2 regions of the Paenibacillus sp. 7541 genome follow, and region 1 is predicted to be linked to the other one. Evidence: riboswitches for the same ligand, from Rfam matches in the RefSeq annotation. Region 1 holds a riboswitch; the other holds the start of a gene.
The links. A riboswitch is a leader RNA that binds a small molecule or an ion and turns the genes downstream of it on or off. The one in region 1 is predicted to bind ZMP and ZTP.
Positions count from the first base shown of each region.

Region 2: linked by a shared signal. The riboswitch ahead of purT (formate-dependent phosphoribosylglycinamide formyltransferase) and the one ahead of rpiB (ribose 5-phosphate isomerase B) in region 1 are both predicted to bind ZMP and ZTP.

Region 1 covers NZ_NQLZ01000021.1:2,068-6,649, reverse strand. Annotated here, with positions in the region: gene CHH75_RS12925 (serine hydroxymethyltransferase) at 1-890, opposite strand, end outside; gene CHH75_RS12920 (TIGR01440 family protein) at 971-1,555, opposite strand; gene rpiB (ribose 5-phosphate isomerase B) at 1,667-2,122, opposite strand; ZMP/ZTP riboswitch at 2,239-2,320, opposite strand; gene CHH75_RS12910 (low molecular weight protein arginine phosphatase) at 2,544-3,137, opposite strand; gene CHH75_RS12905 (manganese efflux pump MntP) at 3,177-3,734, opposite strand; gene CHH75_RS24650 (hypothetical protein) at 3,791-3,988, shown strand; gene CHH75_RS12900 (L-threonylcarbamoyladenylate synthase) at 4,031-4,582, opposite strand, start outside.
Region 2 covers NZ_NQLZ01000003.1:28,270-32,851, reverse strand. Annotated here, with positions in the region: gene CHH75_RS02015 (carbohydrate-binding protein) at 1-474, shown strand, start outside; gene CHH75_RS02010 (LacI family DNA-binding transcriptional regulator) at 612-1,658, shown strand; gene csaA (chaperone CsaA) at 1,701-2,021, opposite strand; ZMP/ZTP riboswitch at 2,297-2,378, shown strand; gene purT (formate-dependent phosphoribosylglycinamide formyltransferase) at 2,464-3,624, shown strand; gene CHH75_RS01995 (MATE family efflux transporter) at 3,785-4,582, shown strand, end outside.

The sequences.
Region 1 (4,582 bases):
AGCGTGTCAGCCAGCACTTTGGCATTCTTCACCACTTGCTCGGCATAGGTCTTGAAGGACGGGGACAGCGCCTCGCCGAGAGCTACCGCTTTGGATGCAATGACATGCATGAGCGGACCGCCCTGGCTTCCCGGGAACACCGCTTTATCAATCGCCTGCGCCCAAGGCTGTTTGCACAGAATCATGCCGCCGCGCGGGCCGCGAAGCGTTTTATGAGTGGTCGTTGTTACAAAATGGGCATGAGGAACCGGGCTTGGATGAACACCTGCAGCTACCAGACCTGCAATATGAGCCATGTCAACCATGAACAGGGCACCCACGTCATTCGCGATGGAAGCCAGCGCTTCAAAATCAATAATGCGCGGGTATGCGCTCGCTCCGGCAACAATCAGGCGCGGACGGTGCTTGAAAGCCGCTTTGCGCACTTCATCATAATCGATGAGGAACGTATCCTCTTGCACGCCATAAGCCACGAAATTGTACAGCACACCCGATGCGTTCACAGGGCTGCCGTGAGTCAGGTGACCGCCGTGGGCCAGATTCATCCCGAGCACGGTATCGCCTGGATTAAGCGCCGCCAGATATACCGCCATATTGGCCTGAGCTCCGGAATGCGGCTGCACATTGGCATGATCCGCACCGAACAATTGCTTGGCACGATCGCGCGCAATATCCTCCACGATATCCACGCGCTCGCATCCGCCGTAATAGCGTTTGCCAGGATACCCTTCCGCATATTTATTGGTCAGCACCGAGCCCATCGCTTCCATAACCGCCTCGCTGACAATGTTCTCCGAGGCAATCAGCTCGATATTGCTGCGCTGACGCTTCAGCTCCAGGTCCATCGCTTCCAGCACCGCTGGGTCATTCTTCCGCAAGTGTTCCATCATGATTCGAATCCTCCCATATTGTAGATTATTGTGTCCGCACCTTATGTCAGGCGCAGCTGTACACCAAGCGTCTCATCGAATTAATCACACAGGGCCGAGCCGCCCTCAGACTCCAGTTGGTACACCGCCCTCTGGCCGCCGATCAGCTTCGGCCGGGAATAGGCCGCGTTCACACGAGCCTCGCCGATATACCTCAGACTCGGACGGAAGGGCACCGCCACACTCCGCAGATGCATGCCGATCAAGGTTTCGCCGATATCGATGCCCGCATGGGCCTCCATCCGCTCCGCGAGACAAGGATCGTTCAGCTTCCGGTAGGCGTAAGCCGCCATTGAGCCGCCAGCTCCGGGAACCGGCACCGCAGCCACTTCATTCAGGCCCAGCGTCTCCAGCAGCTCACGCTCCATGACCAGCGCCCGGTTCAGATGCTCGCAGCATTGAAAGGCCACTGCGAAACCGAACGCCGCCTGGACTTCCGCGATGCCCTGATACAGCGCCTCCGCCGTCTCCACCGCACCGCCGGTGCCGATTCGCCGACCAGCCACCTCGCTGGTGCTCGCACCGACCACCAGCACTTTGCCCGGACCCAGCTTCGCCGCCTCGGCCAATTCCCGGACGATGGCCGCTGTCTGTTCGCTGAAAGATATGTTCGAAGATGTACTCAAGTCGATCGTCTCCTTTCATACCGCTGATCTGCCGGACAAGCAGCTGCGCACAAGCCCCCAAACCTATAAGGGATGCGATTCAGCGCCCTGCTCGATTCCGTCACCGGACGATTAACGCTTCAAATACCGCTCTTCAATCGCCTTGATCTTGTCAACACGGCCCACATGACGCTCGCCATGACTGAATTCCGTAGTCAGCCAGGCGGTGACGATCTCTGCTGCCAGACCCGGACCGATGACTCGCTCCCCGAGCGCCAGCACATTGCTGTCATTATGCTCGCGGGTCGCCTTGGCGGAGAATACGTCATGCGTCAATGCGCACCGGATGCCAGGCACTTTGTTGGCAGCAATGCTCATGCCAATTCCTGTTCCGCATATCAATATCCCCCGATCCGCCTCGCCCGATACGACTTTCTCGCAGACCGGAAGCGCGTAGTCCGGATAATCGACGGAATCCGTGCAGCCGCATCCGAGATCGATGACCTCATGTCCGAGACCCGTAATGACGCTGGCAATTTCCTCTCTCAAGCGAATCCCAGCATGATCTGTTCCGAGTGCTACCTTCATCTATGAATAACCCCCTCATTCATGTTCGCTTTTGCGACTAAGCTTGTTTCATTATACCGCAATTTCCGCGCAAAAGACGAAAAAAGAGCAGTCAGCACACCGATAGTGTACTAAATGCTCTTTGCCCAGGCGACCGGCCGTATCATCCGATGCTCCATCGTGGTTTCATCCACTTCGTCGCCAGTTACACCGGATCTTTAGGTTCCCCTTCATCTTAAAGCAATTGCAGATGAAAGGCAAGCGCCATTTGCGGATGCCCTGATGATAAACCAGACTGCTTTCGCGCCTCAGGCGCCTGACAACATTTCATAAATAAGGCCCCAAATAAACCTCACCGCCACCATCACGCATCTTTAACAATAAACAAAAAAATGTAGGGCCTGATGAGAACGCAGGATGAGACGAACATCCGATGATCGGATCAAGCCCGATTCTGGTCCGAGGACGCCAGCTTGTCCAGCAGCCGGAATAAAGCGGTGCGGATTTCCGCAGCTGTCGCTTCATACTCTTCTCGGGATCCGCCGAACGGATCGGAGATGTCAAAGCTCGGTATGCGCTGCCGCAGCTCGATCAGCCGCTCCCTGTCCGCGTCGCTGATGTCATTGCCCAGCGATTTGGCAAGCTCCATCGACACGTACAGGCTGTCCTGTTCCTTCAGATCGCCGAGCACCCGCTCGTCATTTTCCACATATTCCTTAAGGGTATAAGTCTTGTCCGCAGCATCAGGGAACTGGCGGATCGCATACTGCTTATGGGACTGCGTTAACGTGAGCACCAAGTCCGCCCAATTAACCAGTTCGCCCGTGAGCGACTTGGAATAGAATTGATCGTGAATATCCTGGTCCTTCAGCACCGATTCCGCATGCCGTGATATCGGCATCCCTTCTACCGCCGCAACGCCGGCAGAGCGAACCTCAAGCTCGATTCCACGCTGCTTGGCCAGCTTGCGCAGCAACCCTTCGGCCATGGGACTACGGCACGTATTCCCGGTGCAGACGAATAAAATATGTTTCACGACCCCCACCTCCCGAAGTATCTATTACCCAGTATTCTATCAAAAGATAAACATCAAACCAAACACAAACAAAATAATGCCCCCGAGCATCTCGCCATACTCGCTCAGTCTGCCGCTTACCTGCCGTCCCACTGTCAGTCCAAGCACGGACATCAGCCCGCCAACGGCGCCGAAGCTGAGCGCAATCAGCACCATATCGTTGACAACCATCCCGAGCGAGAGGCCGACGGAAAACGAATCCATGCTGACGCTGAGGGAGAACAGCAGCATTCCGAACCAGGCGGTAGGCTTCATCACTTGTCCGCCGCCGCGGAAGGCATTGTAGATCATATGCATCCCAAGCAGAGCCAGCAGCCCGCCCGCTGCCAACCCGGTCACCTGACCGAGCAGCAGGCCCATATAGCGGCCAGCCATCATGCCGAGCATTGGCAAAATCATGTGGAACACGGCAATGAGCAGGCTGGTCATCAAGACATGCCTCCACCGGATTCCTCTCATGCCCATGCCGATGCCCAGCGAGAAGGCGTCAAGCCCAAGCGCAAACGCCATCATGAGTATTGTCGCAAGCTGTCCCGAATGGACAGATGCCATCTGCATGCCGATTCCCCCAAGTTCTGTGGTCTTGTACACCTTATGCGGACAAGGGGGAAAAGATGCCTGGAAAGGCGCTGCAGCGGCCCGCCCGCGTTATCGGGCCATGGCACAACCACGCATGCGCCGATACGCGGCTTGCGCCTACAGCCGCTCGTGATGGCTGTGCCTTGACTGGCGCCGCGCAGATTAAGACGCGGGGCAATAATCATATGGACAGCTGCCCGAGCGGCAGCTTGTCCATACCTGCGGCGCCTTAATGATATGCGGCGCAGGCAGAGGCGTGAGGCAGGGCGGGGCGTTCAATCCGTATGGATGACATGATGCCCCGCCGCCTTCAGCAGCCGGTTCATGACGGCTGCGCCAAGCCCTTGCTCCGGGCATGCCTCGGCGACGATGAAGGTGACCCCTTCATCGTCGAACCGGCGCAGCCCGGCGTACAGCCGGCGGGCGGCTTCCTCCGGTGCCGCCGCACTGCCGAGCGAGACGGCTACGCCGGCGCGGAAGCGATCGATGTGCTCGTCGTACGACAGCACACCGGTCACCTCCCCGCGCCGCGCCGCTGCCTCGAGCTCGGCCGCCATGCGGGACGCCACGGCATCGGCGTCCCGGCCCTGCACCACGCACATCGCGCCCTTCGGCGCATAGTGCGTGTACTTCATGCCCGGCGAGCGCGGCGCCGGGCTCTCCAGCGACCCGGCCTGCGCTAGCGCCGGGTCGCGCTGCACGCTTGCCGCCACTGCGGCAAGCTGCTCCTCCGTGACGCCGCCGGGACGAAGCACCGTCACGGCACCGTCCGGGCCGGCCTGCACCACCGTCGACTCGACGCCGACCCCGGCGGGGCCGCCGTCGAC
Region 2 (4,582 bases), on a different contig from region 1:
GGCGGCAAAGACAATAAAGTGTGGGATAACCTCGGAGCGGATACCGTCACTGCATCAGCCGGGATTGCGGTCAGCACCCGCTTTAACGCTGTCAGCTTCAGCGGAACGACGGAAATCAAGCGCAATACTTTGCTTCGCACCGGCGGGTATGAGCCGAACTGGAATACAAGCTTTGGCGGCTTGTGGATCTATGCCGAGAACCAGAGCATTACCGCTCCGATCTTGATTGAGCAGGTCGATATCCTTGACAGCACGTACGAAGGCGTGAAGCTCAGCTATAATCAGCGGATTCAGCATATTGCGTTTGATCGAGTCACCATCGACGGGGCAGGGACGCACGGCATCTATTTTGACACCGTTACCGGCTTGGGAACGTTCTCGAATGTGGTCATCTCCGGGACAGGTTCAGGGCCGGTGCACAACCCCGGACAGGCATTTCAAATTGTTAGAGGCCCGGGAAATATAGGCTGGTGACTGTAAGTCCGGCATAGATGAACGTATCGAGCAGCTTAGGAGCAGTGAGGATGAGTGATGTTCGGATGCTGATTTTCGGATTGGGCGGAATTGGGCTATAATATGGTAAAACGTTTAATGCAGAGAGCGGTGTCTGAATGAAACAAGAAGTCAGCATTGTGGATGTGGCCAGGGAAGCGGGCGTATCGATCGCTACCGTATCCAATGTTGTGAACGGAAAAGGCCGTGTATCCACGAAGACGATACAGAAGGTCAGGAAAGTGATTGATGAGCTCGGTTATACTCCGAACTTGCCTGCACGCAATCTGAAAACAAAGAGAACGGATCTGATCGGGGTTGTCGTTCCGACCATGAAGCCGGGGCGGTTGCAGGATAATCCGTTCTATTGGGATCTGCTTGCCGGTGTAGAGGAGGGAGCGCGGGACCGCAGCTTCCACATTATATTGACCGGGATCGACGAAGCGACGGAGACGTTCTCGTTTGTGAAGGAGCGAAGGCTGGATGGATTGATTGTCGTCGGGACGAACGAGGGATCGCAGGCGGTGCAGCGGGTTACGGGGCTCGGGGTGCCAGCTGTTTTCATCGACAGCTATTTGAAGGATAGCGGACTATACCAGGTGAATCTGGATGATCGGCAGGGCAGCTACCGTGCAACCTCGTACCTGATCGAGCAGGGTCATCGCCGCATTGCGCTGCTGATCGGAGATATTCCGATGGAGCGGATCGCCTACTACGGGGTGCTGCATGAACGTTGGCTCGGTTACCGGGATGCGCTGGAAGAGGCTGGTATCCCGTATGATCCGAGACTCATGATCAAGCTTCCGACCTCGCTGGCAGGCGGCTATAAGGCGGCCGACCAATTGGTGGAGCTGCCTGATGTGACGGCGATCTTCTCCTTCTCGGATGTCAGTGCGATGGGGGTTCTGAAAGGGTTGAAGGAAAAAAATAAAAGTGTGCCAGGCGAGTATTCGGTGATCGGCTTTGATAATCTGTTCATGTCAGAATATACGTCACCGTCACTCACAACGGTGTCGCAGAACATTATTGAGAAGGGGCATGCGGCGGTCCGCATGCTCCTGAATCAAATCGACGGGGAGCCATTAAGCGAGCGCCGCATCGTGCTCCCAGCCGGCCTCGTTGTGCGGGAGACAACCGGCCCGGGTCCACATCAATCGTCAGAATGATCCTGCACCTACCTAAGGATTAGGCGCCGCCTATCTGCTGGATTAAGCGATGGGTGTGCCGTTTGGAACAGCGGTGTCGGGAGCGAGCAGAACGACATCGCCTTCCTCGGGAACGCCACCGAGTACAAGCACTTCGGACTTGTAGCCGGCAATTCGTCTTGGCGGCAGGTTCACCACAGCGGCGACCTGACGTCCGATCAGCTCTTCCGGGTCATATCTGCGGGTAATCTGCGCTGAGGATTGCTTGATGCCAAGCTCGCCGAAGTCGATGGTCAGCTTGATGGCCTCGGTAAAGAATTGGGCGGTTACTATTGTGCCAATGCGGATATCCAGCTTCATAAAATCGTCGATGGTTGCAGTCATGGATCGTACGCCTCCCTTAAAGATCTATAAGTTGAATTAAATTTAGGATCAAGACCACCTGAGTGCTTAATAAGTGCATGGTGGCTCTCCAGCCTCTTAGCGGAGTTATTCTCCCTTAGTTCAGGGATGCCCCTGATCAAACGGGATAATGGTGCTAAGCCTGCAGGCAACGATTCCGCTTCCCCCATTATATAAGCGATCATGGCTGGCGGCAAAATTTTCGCAATCATTGCAATTTCATGAAATATTCAGTATGATGTTGCTGACAAATGACAAGCTCGATGTGTAACTGGCGAAGCATGGGGAACCATGAGGGAGCACATCCGGTTAGAGCAGCCGTACGCCTGGGCAAGGTAAGGGACATTGGGTACCCTTGCCTTTTTTTGTTCTTTAACCATGATAACAAGCGGAAACTACATAGTAGAAGGAGAGCTGCAACCTTATGTTCAAAACGAAGAAACTGCTGCTGCTAGGCTCTGGCGAGCTTGGCAAAGAAGTGTTGATTGAAGCCCAAAGATTGGGTGTGGAGACGATCGCGGTCGACCGTTACGAAGGTGCGCCGGCGATGCAGGTAGCTCATCGTCATGTGGTGATTGACATGCTGGATGCCGGGAAGCTGAGGGAGGTTATTGAACGCGAGCAGCCCGATCTGATCGTGCCCGAGATCGAAGCGTTGGCCACATCCGAGCTGGTGAAGCTGGAGGAGGAAGGCTTCCGCGTCATCCCGACTGCGCGAGCGGCCAAGCTGACGATGGACCGTGAAGGGATACGCCGTCTGGCGGCGGAGCAGCTGGGGCTGCCTACGGCAGGGTATCGCTTTGCCGATACGTACGCTGAGTTTGAGCAGGCCGTTCGTGAAATGGGCTATCCGTGTGTTATCAAACCGCTGATGAGCTCTTCGGGCAAAGGACAAAGCGTCTGCCGGAGCGAGAAGGATATCCGGACATGCTGGGAAATTGCAATGGAAGGCGGCCGGGTTCAGAACGGGCGTGTCATCATTGAGGAATTCATTCGGTTTCAGTCGGAAATTACATTGCTGACCGTCCGTTCCGTGAGCGGAACCAGCTTCTGTCCGCCGATAGGTCATATCCAGGAAAACGGGGACTACATCGAATCATGGCAGCCTCATCCGATGAGCGAACGACAGCTCGAAGAAGCAAAATCGATCGCAAGAGCGATTACCGATGAGCTGGGCGGGTACGGCTTGTTTGGCGTTGAGCTGTTTCTGGCCGAAGATAAGGTCTACTTCAGCGAAGTGTCTCCGCGTCCGCACGATACGGGCCTGGTGACACTGGCAAGTCAGAATCTGTCCGAATTTGCGCTGCATGTTCGCGCGATTCTCGGCTTTCCGGTTCCGGAGATTGAACTCGTGGCGCCAGGTGCGAGCCGGCCGCTGAAGGCGCCGGAGGAGCTGGATAATTATGCGATTTGTGGCGTGGACAAGGCGCTGGCCGTTCCCGGCACGCAGGTGCGAATTTTTGGCAAGCCTGTAACGAAGGTGGGCCGCCGGGTCGCGGTGGCCTTATCGACAGGCGAGACGACCGAGCAAGCGCGTGAGCGGGCCGCTCAGGCACTGGCGGGTCTTGTAGTGGAGCAGGCATAAACATCCGGTAGGGCCGGAAGTCTCAGGGGTTGTGAACGAGGCTTCCGGCCCTCGGTGCGAAATCGAACAAAAATTTATGTTGATCATCCAACGGTTCATGATAATATAGCAGTAAATAGAGACCGCAAGCACTAGAGAATAACATAATAGGAGAAATCGGATGAGAGACTTAACCCAAGGGAGCCCGGTCAAACTGATCATTGCTTTTACACTGCCGCTCCTGATCGGAAACTTGTTTCAGCAGTTCTACAACATGGCCGATACCTTTATTGTCGGAAGGACGATCGGGGTTAATGCTTTGGCGGCTGTAGGCTCGACGGGCAGCATTATGTTTTTTGTGCTCGGTTTTGTCATGGGGATGACGGCGGGGCTGTCCATCGTTACTGCCCAGCGATTTGGTGCGGGAGATATTGAAGGCATCCGAAAAAGCGTAGGCGCAAGCGCATTGATCAGCCTCGTCTTTACGGTGGTGCTGACCGTGCTTAGCGTCATTTTTACCAAGCCTGTGCTGGTCATGATGAACACGCCGGCGGAAATTTTGGATGATGCATACGATTACCTGATTGTCATCAACTTCGGACTCGGTGCGGCAGTGCTGTTCAACCTGTTGTCCAATTTGCTTCGGGGGCTGGGCGACAGCCGCACGCCGCTCTATATTTTGATCTTTGCCAGTGTCGTTAACATCGTGCTGGATCTGGTGTTTATTCTGGTATTTCGCATGGGAGTAGCCGGGGCTGGGCTTGCGACTGTGCTTGCTCAGCTGCTGGCCAGCTTCATGTGTCTGATCTATATTCAGAAAAAGGTGCCGTTGCTGCAGTTTAAAAATGCGAATTGGAAGCCGGGCTGGAAAAGTCTGCGCGAGCATATGAACATCGGCCTGCCTATGGGCTTCCAAGCTTCCATCATTGCGATTGGGGCCATCATTTTACAGATTACGCTTAACGGTCTCGGCGCCGCT